Regions from separate parts of the Mycolicibacterium gadium genome, predicted to be linked through region 2. Evidence: predicted binding sites of a transcription regulator. Region 2 holds the regulator's gene; the other holds the start of a gene.
The links. The regulator HspR, encoded in region 2, represses chaperone genes until heat shock. The targets are predictions, from matches to a motif close to ANNTGAGTNNNNNNNACTCANNT.

Region 1 (6,898 bases), 4.0 Mb from region 2:
AACTCAGCCTTGGCCGCGGCGTCGTTCAAGAACCTCAGCCGGCCTGCCGGCACCCACGCCCTGAGCGTCACCACCACCTTCTCGGTCGACGATCCACCCGATGACGTCATCGCCATGCTCAACCGGGTGGCGGCCATGCTGCCGCAGCTGCGACCGGGCGCGGCGCCGTCCAGCGTCCGATCCGGTGCGATGGAATACAGCACAGAAGTGCCGCTGCGCTCACCCGCCGACGACTTCGCCGCCAAATCACAGTACCTGCGCTGGGTTTGGTACGCGTCGCGACGAGCCGGTCTGCATCTCGACGAGGCCCAGGACGACTTCGCGACCACCGAGCGGGTGCAGAGATCGTTGCGGATCATCGCGCCCACCCTGCGGCTGAGCCACGAGGACCAAGAGGACCTGGTGAAACGAGTGCGCCTCACCCGCTACGGCGCCGAGGAGTATCTCCAGTACTCCGGCCAGATACCCAAGCGAATGACGTTCATCGTCAGCGGAAGGGTCCGACTCGCGGTGGCCGACGATGCCGGTGGGATCGTGCCGGTGCGCACGCTCGAATCGGGCGACTTCCTCGGTCAGACGGCCTTGACCCTCGAACCGGTCACCGCTGCCGCGTATGCGCTCGAGGAAGTGACCGTGCTGCGTTTCGAACGCGACGTCATCGAGGATCTGGTGTCGAAAAAGCCGGTGCTGCTGCAGGACTTCGGGCGGGCGATCGAAGAACGGCGCGAGAGCCTGCGGCGGGCACTGGCCGCCGGACAGAACTGAGCTCTGCGATGAAGCGCCGACTGCCCCGCCCACGTGAGCTGGCACCGCTGCTGCAATTCCGTACGCCGGATCTGAACCTGACGCGCCGCCGTCTCGACAGCGCGCTGACGATCGAGGACTTGCGCCGTATCGCCAGACGTCGCACGCCGAAGGCGGCGTTCGACTACACCGACGGGGCCGCCGAGGAGGAGTTGTCACTGGCGCGGGCACGACAAGCCTTCCGGGACATCGAATTTCACCCGACCATCCTGCGCGACGTCGCGAAAATCGACACCGGCGCGACCGTACTCGGCGACCGCGTTGCCCAGCCGTTCGGGATCGCGCCCACCGGATTCACCAGGTTGATGCGGACCGAGGGTGAGATCGCCGGCGCGCGCGCCGCCGCCCGCGCAGGCATCCCGTTCTCGTTGTCCACCCTGGGAACCACCTCCATTGAACAGGTCAAAGCGGCAAACCCACACGGACGCAATTGGTTTCAGTTGTACATGTGGAAAGACCGGGACCGGTCGATGGCACTGGTCGAGCGGGCCGCAGCGGCGGGGTTCGACACGCTGCTCGTGACGGTGGACGTTCCCGTTGCGGGGGCCCGGCTCCGCGACACCCGCAACGGTATGTCGATTCCGCCGGCGCTGACGCTGCGTACGGTCCTGGACGCGGTACCGCACCCTCGCTGGTGGTTCGACCTGCTGACCACCGAACCATTGTCGTTCGCGTCGCTGGACCGATGGCCCGGCACGGTCGCCCAGTACCTGGACACCATGTTCGACCCGACTGTCACGTTCGATGACCTGGCCTGGATCAAGTCAAAGTGGCCGAACAAGTTGGTGGTCAAGGGAATTCAGACGCTTGAGGACGCGAAGTCGGTCGTCGACCTCGGTGCTGACGGGATCCTGCTGTCCAACCACGGCGGCCGTCAATTGGACCGCGCGCCGGTTCCCTTCCATTTGTTGCCACGCGTGGCCGCGGAACTGGGACGCGACACCGAGCTTTTGCTGGACACCGGCATCATGTCCGGCGCTGACGTCGTGGCGGCCATCGCGCTGGGCGCGCGGTTCACCTTGGTCGGCCGCGCCTATCTGTACGGTCTGATGGCCGGCGGCGAGGCGGGTGTCGACCGTGCCATCGAGATCCTGTCAGGGCAGGTCAGCCGCACCATGGCGCTGCTCGGGGTGACCTCCCTCGCCGAATTGGAACCGCGACACGTAACACAGCTGCACCGGCTGAACCCCGGTTTGTCGTAACCGGGCGCTAATTCACTCCAATCACAGAATTCACACAGGCCACAGCACAAATCGGCCATTGCTGAGTCCTCGCCGAGTCGGAATCGTTAGCCAACCGCGATATCGCAACCGAGTGTTGAGCATCCGAACTCGCCCGGCGCACGTGTTTCATTACGCAGGCAGAGCAATGGCAAAGGCTTTGCGCCAGGTGATGAAAGGTGGGTTGGTTGCCGTTATGAAGGTCTTTGAGAGGTTTCGGAGTAAGTGGTTCCGCAGGCTGGCGGTGAGCGCCGTTGCGGCGGCGACTCTGCCCGGGCTGATCGGCTTCGTCGGGGGTTCGGCGACAGCTGGTGCGTTCTCCCGGCCGGGTCTGCCGGTCGAGTATCTGGATGTGTTCTCCCCGTCGATGAACCGCAACATCCGGGTGCAGTTCCAGGGCGGAGGTCCGCACGCGGTGTACCTGCTGGACGGACTGCGGGCGCAGGACGATTTCAACGGCTGGGACATCAACACCCCGGCCTTCGAGTGGTACTACCAGTCGGGTCTGTCGACCGTCATGCCCGTCGGTGGCATGTCGAGCTTCTACACCGACTGGTATCAGCCGTCACGGGGTAACGGCCAGGATTACACCTACAAGTGGGAGACGTTCCTGACGAACGAGCTGCCCGCTTGGCTGGAGGCCAACAAGGGTGTCTCCCAGCTCGGCAACGCGGTGGTCGGCATTTCGATGGCCGGCGCCACGGCGCTGACGTACTCGATCTATCACCCGCAGAAGTTCATCTACGCCGCATCGCTGTCGGGCTTCCTCAATCCGTCCGAGGGCTGGTGGCCGATGTTGATCGGGCTGGCGATGAACGACGCGGGCGGATACAACGCCGAGAGCATGTGGGGTCCGTCCTCGGATCCGGCGTGGAAGCGCAACGACCCGATGGTCAACATCAATCAGCTGGTCGCCAACAACACCAGGGTCTGGATCTACTGCGGCTCCGGTACGCCATCGGATCTGGACACCAGCGGTGGCGGCGGCAACATGATGGCCGCGCAGTTCCTCGAGGGACTGACGCTGCGCACCAACGTCAGCTTCAAGGACAACTACGTCGCGGCTGGCGGCACCAACGGCGTGTTCAACTTCCCGCAACAGGGCACGCACAGCTGGGGCTACTGGGGTCAGCAGCTCGAGATGATGAAGCCCGATATCCAGCGGGTGCTGGGGGCGCAAGCCACCGCCTGAGTTCCACCCACAACAGGGAGCCTGCCGTAACCCCCGAACGGCAGGCTCCCTGCCATTTGTGTGTCGTTTGTGGCCGCAAAATGCGTGCATTCGCGGCAACAAACGACACACAAGTGGGGCCTACGCGCAGAGTGAACGTGGAGACGGCCTGGAGGGGAACAAACCCGTCGCTCCCAGGGTTGAGTCGATCTGACTGAACTTTGGAGGAGAAATGGCTGAAGCCAAATCAGTGCCGGTGCTGTTCCTGAACGAATCGATCGTCCTGCCCGGCATGGTCGTGCCGATCGAGCTGGACGACGCCGCACGCGCCGCCGTCGACGCGGCGCAGGCGACCGAATCCGGTGAGCTGCTCATCGCTCCCCGACTCGAGGATCGCTATGCGTCGCACGGCGTGCTCGCGTCGATCGTGCAGGTCGGCCGTATCGCCGGTGGTAGTGGGACCGCGGCGGTGGTGCGCGGGACCAAGCGCGCCCACATCGGCGCGGGCGCCAACGGCCCCGGCGCCGCGTTGTGGGTCGAGGTGACCGAGGTCGAGGAGGTCGAACCGACTGACGATGTCCGCGCGCTCGCCGCCGAGTACAAGAAGCTGCTGCTGGCGATGCTGCAGCGCCGCGAGGCCTGGCAGATCATCGACTTCGTCAACCAGCTCACCGATCCGTCGGCGTTGGCCGACACGGCCGGCTACGCGTCGTACCTCACACAGGTACAGAAGCGCGAGCTGCTGGAGACCCCCGACGTCGCTGAGCGGCTGAAGCTGCTGATCGAGTGGACCGGCGCTCATCTGGCGGAGGTCGAGGTCACCGACAAGATCGCCGACGACGTGCGCGAGGGCATGGAGAAGACGCAGAAGGAGTTCTTGCTGCGCCAGCAGCTCGCCGCCATCCGCAAGGAGCTGGGGGAAGGTGAGCCCGACGGAAGCGACGACTACCGGGCCCGTGTCGAGGCCGCCGACCTGCCGGACAAGGTGCGCGAAGCCGCCCTGCGCGAGGTCGGCAAGCTGGAACGCTCGAGCGAGCAGAGCCCCGAGGGCGGCTGGATCAGGACCTGGTTGGACACCGTGCTGGACCTGCCGTGGAACGTGACGACCGAGGACTCCACCGACCTGAAGTCGGCTCGCGAGATTCTCGACGCGGACCACCACGGCCTGGAGGACGTGAAGGACCGCATCGTCGAGTACCTGGCGGTGCGCGCCCGGCGCGCCCAGCGCGGAATGGCTGTCGTCGGCGGCCGTGGGTCCGGTGCGGTGATGGTGCTGGCCGGTCCCCCTGGTGTCGGTAAGACATCGCTCGGCGAGAGCGTGGCGCGGGCGTTGGGCCGCAAGTTCGTTCGTGTCGCCCTCGGTGGCGTGCGCGACGAGGCCGAGATCCGTGGTCACCGTCGCACCTACGTCGGTGCACTGCCCGGCCGGATCGTCCGCGCGATCGGCGAGGCGGGATCGATGAACCCCGTCGTGCTGCTCGACGAGATCGACAAGGTCGGCTCCGACTACCGGGGCGATCCGTCTGCCGCCCTGCTCGAGGTGCTGGACCCGGCGCAGAACCACACGTTCCGCGACCACTACCTGGAGCTGGATCTGGACTTGTCGGACGTCGTGTTCCTGGCGACGGCCAACGTGATCGAGAACATCCCGTCGGCGCTGCTGGACCGCATGGAGCTGATCCAGATCGACGGTTACACCGAGGACGACAAGGTCGCCATCGCACGGGACTTTCTGCTGCCCCGGCAGCGCGAGCGTGCGGCGCTGACCGAAGCCGAGGTGACGGTGACCGAGGACGCGCTGCGCAAGATCGCGGCCGACTACACCCGCGAGCCGGGTGTGCGGCAGTTCGAGCGGCTGCTGGCCAAGGCATTGCGCAAGGCGACAACGAAATTGGCTGCAGATCCTGCGCCGTTGGCGATCGACGAACCCGATCTCGTTGACTACCTGGGCCGTCCACGATTCCTGCCGGAGTCGGCGGAACGCACGGCGGTGCCCGGTGTGGCCACCGGGCTGGCGGTCACGGGTCTGGGCGGCGACGTGCTGTACATCGAAGCCGGGGCGACCGATGGCGAGGCCGGGCTGCAGCTGACCGGTCAGCTCGGTGACGTGATGAAGGAGTCCGCGCAGATCGCGCTGTCCTATGTGCGTGCCCACGCCGAGCAGCTGGGCGTCGATCCGAAGTCGCTGGATCGCCGGATCCACGTGCACGTGCCCGCGGGTGCGGTGCCCAAGGACGGTCCGTCGGCCGGCGTGACCATGGTGACGGCCCTGGTGTCGATGGCCACCGGACGGCAGGTCCGCTCCGATGTCGGCATGACCGGTGAGGTGACGCTCAACGGCCGCGTGCTGCCGATCGGCGGCGTCAAGCAGAAGCTGCTGGCTGCGCAACGAGCGGGGCTGTCAACGGTTTTCATCCCCCAGCGCAACGAGGCCGACCTGGACGACGTCCCCGCCGACGTGCTCGAGTCGCTGGAGGTCAAGCCGATGGTCGACGTCGCCGACATCATCGCGCAGGCGCTGGTACCTGCCGAGGAGACGGCTTCGGCGGCGGCCTGACGCCGCATGTAACGCCATGGCGCGAATTCCGCCCGAATCGCGCCATGGCGTTACCGTCGTCTCTATGGCGTACGACGAAGACCTGGCTCACCGCGTCCGCGAGCTTGTCGCAGGCGAGCGTGGTGTCGCCGAGAAGCGGATGTTCGGCGGGCTGGCATTCCTCATCGGCGGCAACATGTCGGTGTGCGTCAGCGGCCACGGCGGGCTCATGGTGCGGGTGCCGCGCGACGACACCGAGAAGCTGCTGGCACGCGAACACGTCGAACCGATGATCATGGCCGGCCGCGAAACCCGCGGCTGGTTGCTGGTATCCGTCGAGGGTGTCAAGACCAAGCGGCAGCTCCAGAGTTGGGTGGGCCGCGGGGTCGACTACGCCAGAAGCCTGCCTCCCAAGTAGGTTTCGGCGTGACTTCGGGGGGTTAGCCGATAGCGGTGATTCGCATCGGCACCTCCGGATGGTCATACGACCACTGGAGCGGCGTGCTGTATCCGCCCAAATTGCCGGTCGCCAAGCGGTTGGCGACGTACGTCGAGGAATTCGACACCGTCGAGCTGAACGCCAGTTTCTACCGGTGGCCGAAGGACGCCACCTTCGAGGGCTGGCGGCAGCGGCTGCCCGATGGTTTCACGATGTCGGTCAAGGCCCAGCGGGGGCTCACCCACTACCGAAGGCTGCGTTCGCCGGAACCGTGGGTGGAGCGTTTCGAGCGCTGCTGGACCGCGCTCGCCGACCGGCGCGAGGCGCTGCTCGTTCAACTGCATCCGGAGCTGGAACGCGACGACGACCGGCTCTCCCACTTCCTTACCGTGATGCCCGACTGGATTCCGGTGGCCATGGAGTTGCGGCACCCCTCCTGGGACGACGACGCCGTTTATGCGCTGCTCGAACAACACGGCGCCGCGTACGTGGTGATGAGCGGCCCCGCCCTGGCGTGTGTCCCCAAGGCGACCAGCTCTCTTGTATACATACGTATGCACGGCCCGCCGCAGGACTCGATCTATGCGGGCTCCTACACCGACGACGAGCTGCGCGAATGGGCCGACAGGATCGCCGGCTGGCACGAGGAGGGACGCCGGGTGGTGGTCTACTTCAACAACGACCTGGGCGGACACGCCATCCGCAATGCGCGAAAGCTCAAAGACCTG
Region 2 (6,898 bases):
TGATTGGGGATCGGTGCTGATCGAGCTCATACCGCTCGCACTGGTCGTGGCACTGTCGCCGTTGTCGATCATCCCGGCGGTGCTGGTGTTGCAAACGCCCCGGCCACGGCCGGCGGGCCTGGCTTTCCTGGCGGGCTGGCTGATCGGCCTGGCAGCGTTGACGAGCATCTTCCTCGCAGTGTCCGGCCTCATCGGCGGACTCGGTGGCAAGCCGCCCGGCTGGGCATCCTGGTTGCGCGTCGTGGTCGGTGCGGCACTGATCGTGTTCGGCATCTACCGATGGCTCACCCGCAAGAAGGCTGCGCACGTTCCCAAGTGGCTGCAGAGCATGTCGAAGCTCACACCCGCTCGTGCGGGCGTGACAGGCCTTGTCCTCACCGCAGTCAATCCCAAGGTGCTATTCATCTGTGCCGCAGCGGGTTTGGCCATCGGCACGACGGGGATGGCCGGCGCCCGAGTGTGGCTGGCGGAGCTCTGGTTCGTCGCGGTCGCCGGCTCGACGGTCGCGCTGCCGATCCTGGCCTTCGCCGTCTCGGGTGATCGCCTCGTCGAGCCGTTACAACGGCTGCGGGACTGGATGGAGCGCCAGCATGCCGTGCTCGTTGCGGGCATTCTCGTCGTGATCGGTCTTCTGGTGCTGTACAAGGGTATTCACGGCCTCGCCCTTTGAGGATCAGGGGAGCCCGAGCTCGCTGGCGTCTGCCGTCAGATAGCGCGTCACCGTCGGTGCGAGCAGCCGCACCATTTCGTCGCCGGACAATGTCGCGAGCGGCGCTACCTTCATGACGTAGCGCAGCACCGCCGCCCCGACGAGCTGGCTCGCGGCGAGCATGGAACGAAGTCTGGCCTGCTCCCCACCACCGAGCACATCGGACACCGCCGTCAGGACGTAGTTCTGCATGAAAGCGCGGAAGGCGTCGTGGGCGTCGGAGTTGGACGTCGCCGACTGCAGCATCGCCACCATGCTCGGACCCGTGTCGGGCGACTCCCAGATCCGCAGGTAGGTGCGCACCATGCGAGTGCCGATATCGGGTTCGTCGTCGGCACCCCCGGTGAGCGCCGCAACAAGCGCGGCTGGGTCGATGATGAGCCGCAGCGCCTCTCTGAACAGGTCGGCCTTCGAGCCGAACAGGTACAGCACCATCGACGGATCCACGTTGGCGTCGTCCGCGATCGACCGCAGCGTGGTCTTCTCGTAACCCTCTGCCGCAAAGCGCGCCTTCGCTGCCGCCAGAACGGCCTCCCTCGACACCGGATCTCCCTGGCGTCGGCCGCGCCGCTTCGTCGTTTTCGCTGGTGACGGCATCTATCGACACTATCATTTCACTGACTGTTGAAATGATGCCCGAGACGCGATACGCTCGCGCTGAAATTAATTCAACGGCGAATGAAAAGAGGTCGGCTGATGGTAACGGATACCGCGCCCCGGCACACTCACGCGATACCCGCGTCCGAACCCCCCGCGGCGGTCCGGGCGGCCGGCATCATCGCGGTACTCACCGTCGCGCTCGCCCTCGTGGCAATCGCATTCGCGCTGCCCGCCGCGCGCACCGCGCCGCGCGACGTGCCCATCGGCGTGGCCGGCCCGCAGGCGGCGAGCGGACAAGTCGCCGCGACCCTCGAGGAGCAGGCGCCGGGTGCCTTCGCCATCACCTACTACCCCGGCGAGGCCGCACTTCGCGACGCAATCCGCCAGCGCGATGTCTACGGTGGCATCTCATTCGGCCCCGACGGGCAACGCATGTTGATCGCGACCGGCGGAAGTCCGATGATCGCGCAGATGCTGACGCAGATCGGCAATGGCATCGCCCAGCACACTGGGGTGCCGATCGCCACCGAGGACCTGGCCCCGCCGACCGCGGATGATCCGCGCGGCGTCGGGCTCGGCGCGTCCGCGCTGCCGATCACACTGGCCGGACTGCTACCGGCGATCGCATTGATGTTCGCACTCAAGCATGAGGTGTGGACCCGGTTCATCGCGACGGTGGTGTTCGCCGGCGTGGCGAGCGTGTCGGTGGCCGCACTGCTGAAGTACGTGTTTGGTTCGATCGACGCGAACTTCTGGGGTGTGGCCGGTGGTTTGACGCTGGGCGTGCTGGCCATGGCCTTGTTCGTCCTCGGGCTCGGATCACTGTTCGGTCGGACCGGGCTGATGGGCGGGGCGGTGGTGGCGATGCTGCTGGGTAATCCGCTGTCGGGCCTCAACAGCGCACCGGAGATGCTGCCCAGCGGCTGGGGTCAACTGGGGCAATGGCTGCCGCAGGGTGCAAACGCCACATTGCTGCGGTCGACGGCGTTCTTCGACGGAGCCGGTGGAACGCTGCCGGTCGTGGTGCTGATCTGCTGGTCGCTGCTCGGTCTGGCACTGATCGTCGCGGCGGCGCTTACTATCGAACGGCGTGGGACTCGACGATCGTGACGCGCTGCGCATACTGCGCGACACCGTCGACCCCGCGTTCGGCTCCGACGAACTGATCCGTCGCTTCTACACTCGCTGGTTCGCCATCGACATGTCGGTCCGCGACCTGTTCCCCCCGGACATGACGGCTCAACGAAAGGCCTTTGCCAAAGCGTTGACCTGGCTGTTCGGCGAACTCGTCGACCAGCGGGCCCAGGAGCCGGTGGCCTTCCTGGCGCAGCTGGGCCGTGACCATCGCAAATATGGTGTGACACAACGGCATTACGACAGCCTGCAGGACGCGCTGCTGACGACGCTTCGCACCCAGCTGATCGAAGAGTGGGACGACAGGCTCGCCGAGGCCACCCACGACGCGGTCGCACTGCTCGTCGGGGTGATGCGAGGGGCCGCGGACGCCGAGAAGGGCCCGCCCTTCTGCGACGGCACGGTGATCGAACTGATCCGCGCCACCCGGGACGTCTCGGTGATCCGGTTGCACCTGGACCGGCCGCTCTATTACCACCCCGGCCAGTACGTCACCGTCCAGGTCCCGCAGTGGCCGCGGCGGTGGCGTTACCTGAGTCCGTCCATCCCCGCCGACCGCGGCGGGGGCATCGAGTTCCACGTCCGTTCCGTGCCCGGCGGCATGGTGAGCCCGGCGATCGTCACCGAGACGAGGCCGGGCGACCGGTGGCGGGTGTCGAACCCGCACGGCGGGATGCACATCGACCGCGACGGCGGCGACGTGTTGATGGTCGCTGGCGGCACCGGTCTGGCGCCGCTGCGGACGCTGATCATGGATCTCACCCGCAAGGCCGTCAACCCGCGTGTGCACCTGTTCTTCGGCGCCCGCTATCCGTGCGAGCTCTACGACCTGCAGACGCTGTGGCAGGTCGCCTCGCACAACCCCTGGCTGTCCGTGACGCCGGTGTCGGAGTACAACAGCGATCCGCCGTGGGCGGCCGACTTCCCCGACGTGCAGCCGCCGCGCGGCCTGCACGTCCGGCAGACCGGCACGCTGCCGGCGGTCGTCACGCGGTACGGCAGTTGGAGCGACCGGCAGATCCTGATCTGCGGAAGCCCGGAGATGGTCGAGGCCACGAAGGCCGCATTGCTCGCCAAAGGCGCTCCGGCCGAACGTATCCAGCACGATCCGTTGACGGGCTGAACCGGTTGTCTGCTCTCGAATGTGAAACCATTGCGACTTCAAGCTCCGATTTTCGCAGTGAGTTCACACTCGCGGTGACCGTCTGCGATGCTAAGCCGTGGCAGGATCATGAGCCATGGCCGACCTCGAGCCCGTCACGCTGACAGACCCGTCGTCATCGATGACGGCCACCTTCGTGCCGACCGCAGGCATGATCGGGACGTCGCTCGCCGACGGCGATGAGGAGTTTCTCGGCCAGCGCCGCGGGCTGGACGCGTATGTGACCGCAGGTAAGACGATGGGCATCCCGATCCTGTATCCGTGGGCGAATCGGTTGAGCGCCAGCGACTATCAGAGTAACGGCGCCGCCGTCTCCCTGACTCCCGGTCAGGGCGGCGTCCGCGCCGACGAACACGGTCTGCCCATCCACGGCGTACTCGCCGCCTATCCGGGCTGGCAGGTCACCGCACAGTCGGAGAACACGCTGACCGCAACCGTCGATTTCGGGGCGATGCCGGAGTTGCTCGCGGCGTTCCCCTTTCCCCACGTGCTCACGCAACACGTCGTGCTGGCCGGCCGCACGCTCACGATCGAGACCACTGTGACGCCGACGGCGTCGGCCCCGGTCCCACTGTGCTTCGGGTATCACCCGTATTTCACGATTCCCGGAGTGCCGCGCGACGAATGCCAGCTCACGACACCGACAATGCGGCATCTGCCGGTGGACGAGCGCGGCATTCCGACCGGAGAGCACGACGACTGGGAGGGCGGCACCCAGTCCTTGCAGTCCGTGACGTACGACGATGGCTTCGACCAAGTACCCGAGGGTGCGGTGTTCTCACTGGCCGGTGGCGACCATCGTGTCGACGTCGTGTTCGAGACCGGTTACCCGGCGGCACAATTGTTCGCCCCCGGTACGGACGGTCTCATCGCCATCGAGCCGATGGCCGCACCGACCGACGCGCTGCGCCGCGGAGACTACCGCAGCGCGATGCCCGGACAGCCTTCCACGGCACGCTTTTCGATCACGGTGACCTAGCGTTTGTTGCGCGGCTGCCAGACCACCAGCGCTGTGCTCTTGGACCTGGGTTGTGAACGCAGTTCCTCGATCTCGCGCGCCATCTCCTGCAGGCGGCTCTGCAGCGCCTCGACCTGATTGGTCAACTCGATGATCCGCTTGATACCCGCGAGGTTGACGCCCTCGTCCTGCGACAGCCGCTGCACCTCACGGAGCAGATCGACGTCGTGCTGCGAGTAGCGCCGGCCACCACCGGACGTCCGCTGCGGGCTGACCAGCCCGAGCCGGTCGTACGTGCGCAGTGTCTGCGCGTGCATACCGGCCAACTCCGCGGCGACCGAAATCAGAAAGGTCCGCGCTTCGTCATTGGCTCGCTTGGGCATCATGCACCGGCCCAGTTCGCTCTCGGGTCGAAACCGCTGGCCCGCTCGGCTTTCGCGTAGGCCTCCAACGCTTCGGCGGCCTCACCCTCGACGTCCGGCGGCACCGCCACCTTGACGGTGACGAGCAGATCGCCATGTCCGCCGGAACGTTTCGGCACGCCTCGGCCACGGACCCGCAGGATCCGGCCGTCGGAGGTACCCTTCGGCACCCGCACACCGACCTTTCCTTCCAGCGTGGGCACCGAAAGCGTTGTCCCGAGGGCCAACTCGTGGAAGCTGACCGGCACGCTCACCGTGAGGTCGTCGCCGTTGCGGCCGAAGACCTTGTCCGGCTTGACGTGTACGGTCACATACAGGTCGCCTGACGGTGCGCCACGCAGCCCGGCTTCACCCTGGCCTGCCAGCCTGATGCGCTGGCCGTCCTCGACACCCGGCGGGATCCGCACGTTGATCGTGCGTGTCCTCGTGCTCACGCCGGTGCCCTTACATTCGTCGCACGGGTGCTCGATGATCGAACCGCTGCCCCGGCATTCAGTGCACGGCTCGGAGAACCCGAACGCGCCCTGGTTGCGGTTGATGACACCGGATCCATTGCAGCTGGGACACACCTTCGGGCTGGTGCCCGGCCGTGCGCCACTGCCGTGGCAGTTCGTGCACGGTGCGGGGCTGGTGAGCCGCAACGGCATCATCACGCCCTTGGTGGCCTCCAGGAACGACAACTCCGTCTCGGTCTCGAGGTCATTGCCGCGCCGTGGCCGACTGGCCCTCGGCTGTTGCGCTCCACGCCCGAACAATCCGCCGAACAGATCGCCGATGTTGGCTCCGCCGGTCTGGCCGGCCGCATCGAACAGATCGTTCAGATTGAACTCGCCGCCGTCGGAACTGAAACCGCCGAAATTCCCGCCGCCTCCGCCGCCGAAACGACCACGACCGAACCCGCCGTTCGCGAAAAGCCTTCGCGTTTCGTCGTATTCCTTGCGCTTGGCCGGATCCGAGAGCACTTCCTTGGCTTCCGACACGGCTTTGTACCGGTCTTCGGCCGCCTGGTTTCCGGGGTTGCGGTCGGGATGGTTCTCCGCGAGCAGCTTTCGGGCCGCCCGCTTGATCTCCTGTTCGCTGGCATCGGAGGCGACGCCGAGCTCCTTGTAGAAGTCCTTTTCGACCCATTCACGCTGGGCCATAACGCGTCACCTCCTTACGGTGTCTAGTTGTCGTCTGATTCTGGGGCCTCTGGCGAGACGAGGTTGGGGTTATCGGCATCGGGCACGGTGTCGACGACGCCCACCAGGGCGTGTCGCACGACAAGGTCGCCGACCTTGTATCCGCGACGCATGACGGTTCCCACTACTGGGTGGGTGCCGTCGCCCTCGTGCTGCACGGCCTCGTGCAGGGCGGGGTCGAAATCGTCGCCTTCGTCACCGAAACCCGATAGACCAAGTCCCTCAAGGGCGGTCGCGAGCTTGTCGGCGACCGACTTCAGCGGACCGGACTCCAGGTCCCCGTGGTTGCGGGCGCGGTCGAGATCATCGAGTACGGGCAACAGTTGGGTGATCACTGACGCCTTGGCCCGGTCTGCCGTGAGCTGCTGGTCGCGGAGGGCGCGCTTGCGATAATTGGCGAAGTCGGCCTGCACCCGTTGCAGATCACTGAGCAGTTCGGCGGCTTTTCCAGCCTCCTCGGGGCTCTCGCCCGCGAACTCCCCCGGCGCCGGCCCACCTGGGGCCGGGCCGGAGGATTGTTCACGGATTTCGCCGGTGTCAGGATCGATGCGCCGCTTGTCGGTGACTGTCACCGGCTCGTGCGAATCGTTCTGGCTCACTTGCGCTCCTGGTCATCCTCATCGACCACCTCGGCGTCCACGACGTTGTCGTCGGCCGGTCCGGCCGCCGACTCGCCGCCGCCGGGACCCGAGGCCTGCTCGGCCTGGGTGGCCTCGTAGAGCGCCTGACCCA

Region 1: the regulator HspR is predicted to act here: its motif matches at 3,394-3,416, upstream of lon (endopeptidase La).

Annotation. Positions count from the first base shown of each region.
Region 1 is NZ_AP022608.1:818,732-825,629, reverse strand. Features, by position in the region: gene G6N36_RS03960 (mechanosensitive ion channel family protein) at 1-765, shown strand, start outside; gene G6N36_RS03955 (alpha-hydroxy acid oxidase) at 774-2,006, shown strand; gene G6N36_RS03950 (esterase family protein) at 2,221-3,216, shown strand; gene lon (endopeptidase La) at 3,428-5,752, shown strand; gene G6N36_RS03940 (TfoX/Sxy family protein) at 5,817-6,149, shown strand; gene G6N36_RS03935 (DUF72 domain-containing protein) at 6,185-6,898, shown strand, end outside.
Region 2 is NZ_AP022608.1:4,788,675-4,795,572, reverse strand. Features, by position in the region: gene G6N36_RS23670 (GAP family protein) at 1-670, shown strand, start outside; gene G6N36_RS23665 (TetR/AcrR family transcriptional regulator) at 674-1,306, opposite strand; gene G6N36_RS23660 (ABC transporter permease) at 1,406-2,419, shown strand; gene G6N36_RS23655 (FAD-binding oxidoreductase) at 2,400-3,566, shown strand; gene G6N36_RS23650 (aldose 1-epimerase) at 3,682-4,584, shown strand; gene G6N36_RS23645 (heat shock protein transcriptional repressor HspR) at 4,581-4,946, opposite strand; gene dnaJ (molecular chaperone DnaJ) at 4,946-6,127, opposite strand; gene grpE (nucleotide exchange factor GrpE) at 6,151-6,765, opposite strand; gene dnaK (molecular chaperone DnaK) at 6,762-6,898, opposite strand, start outside.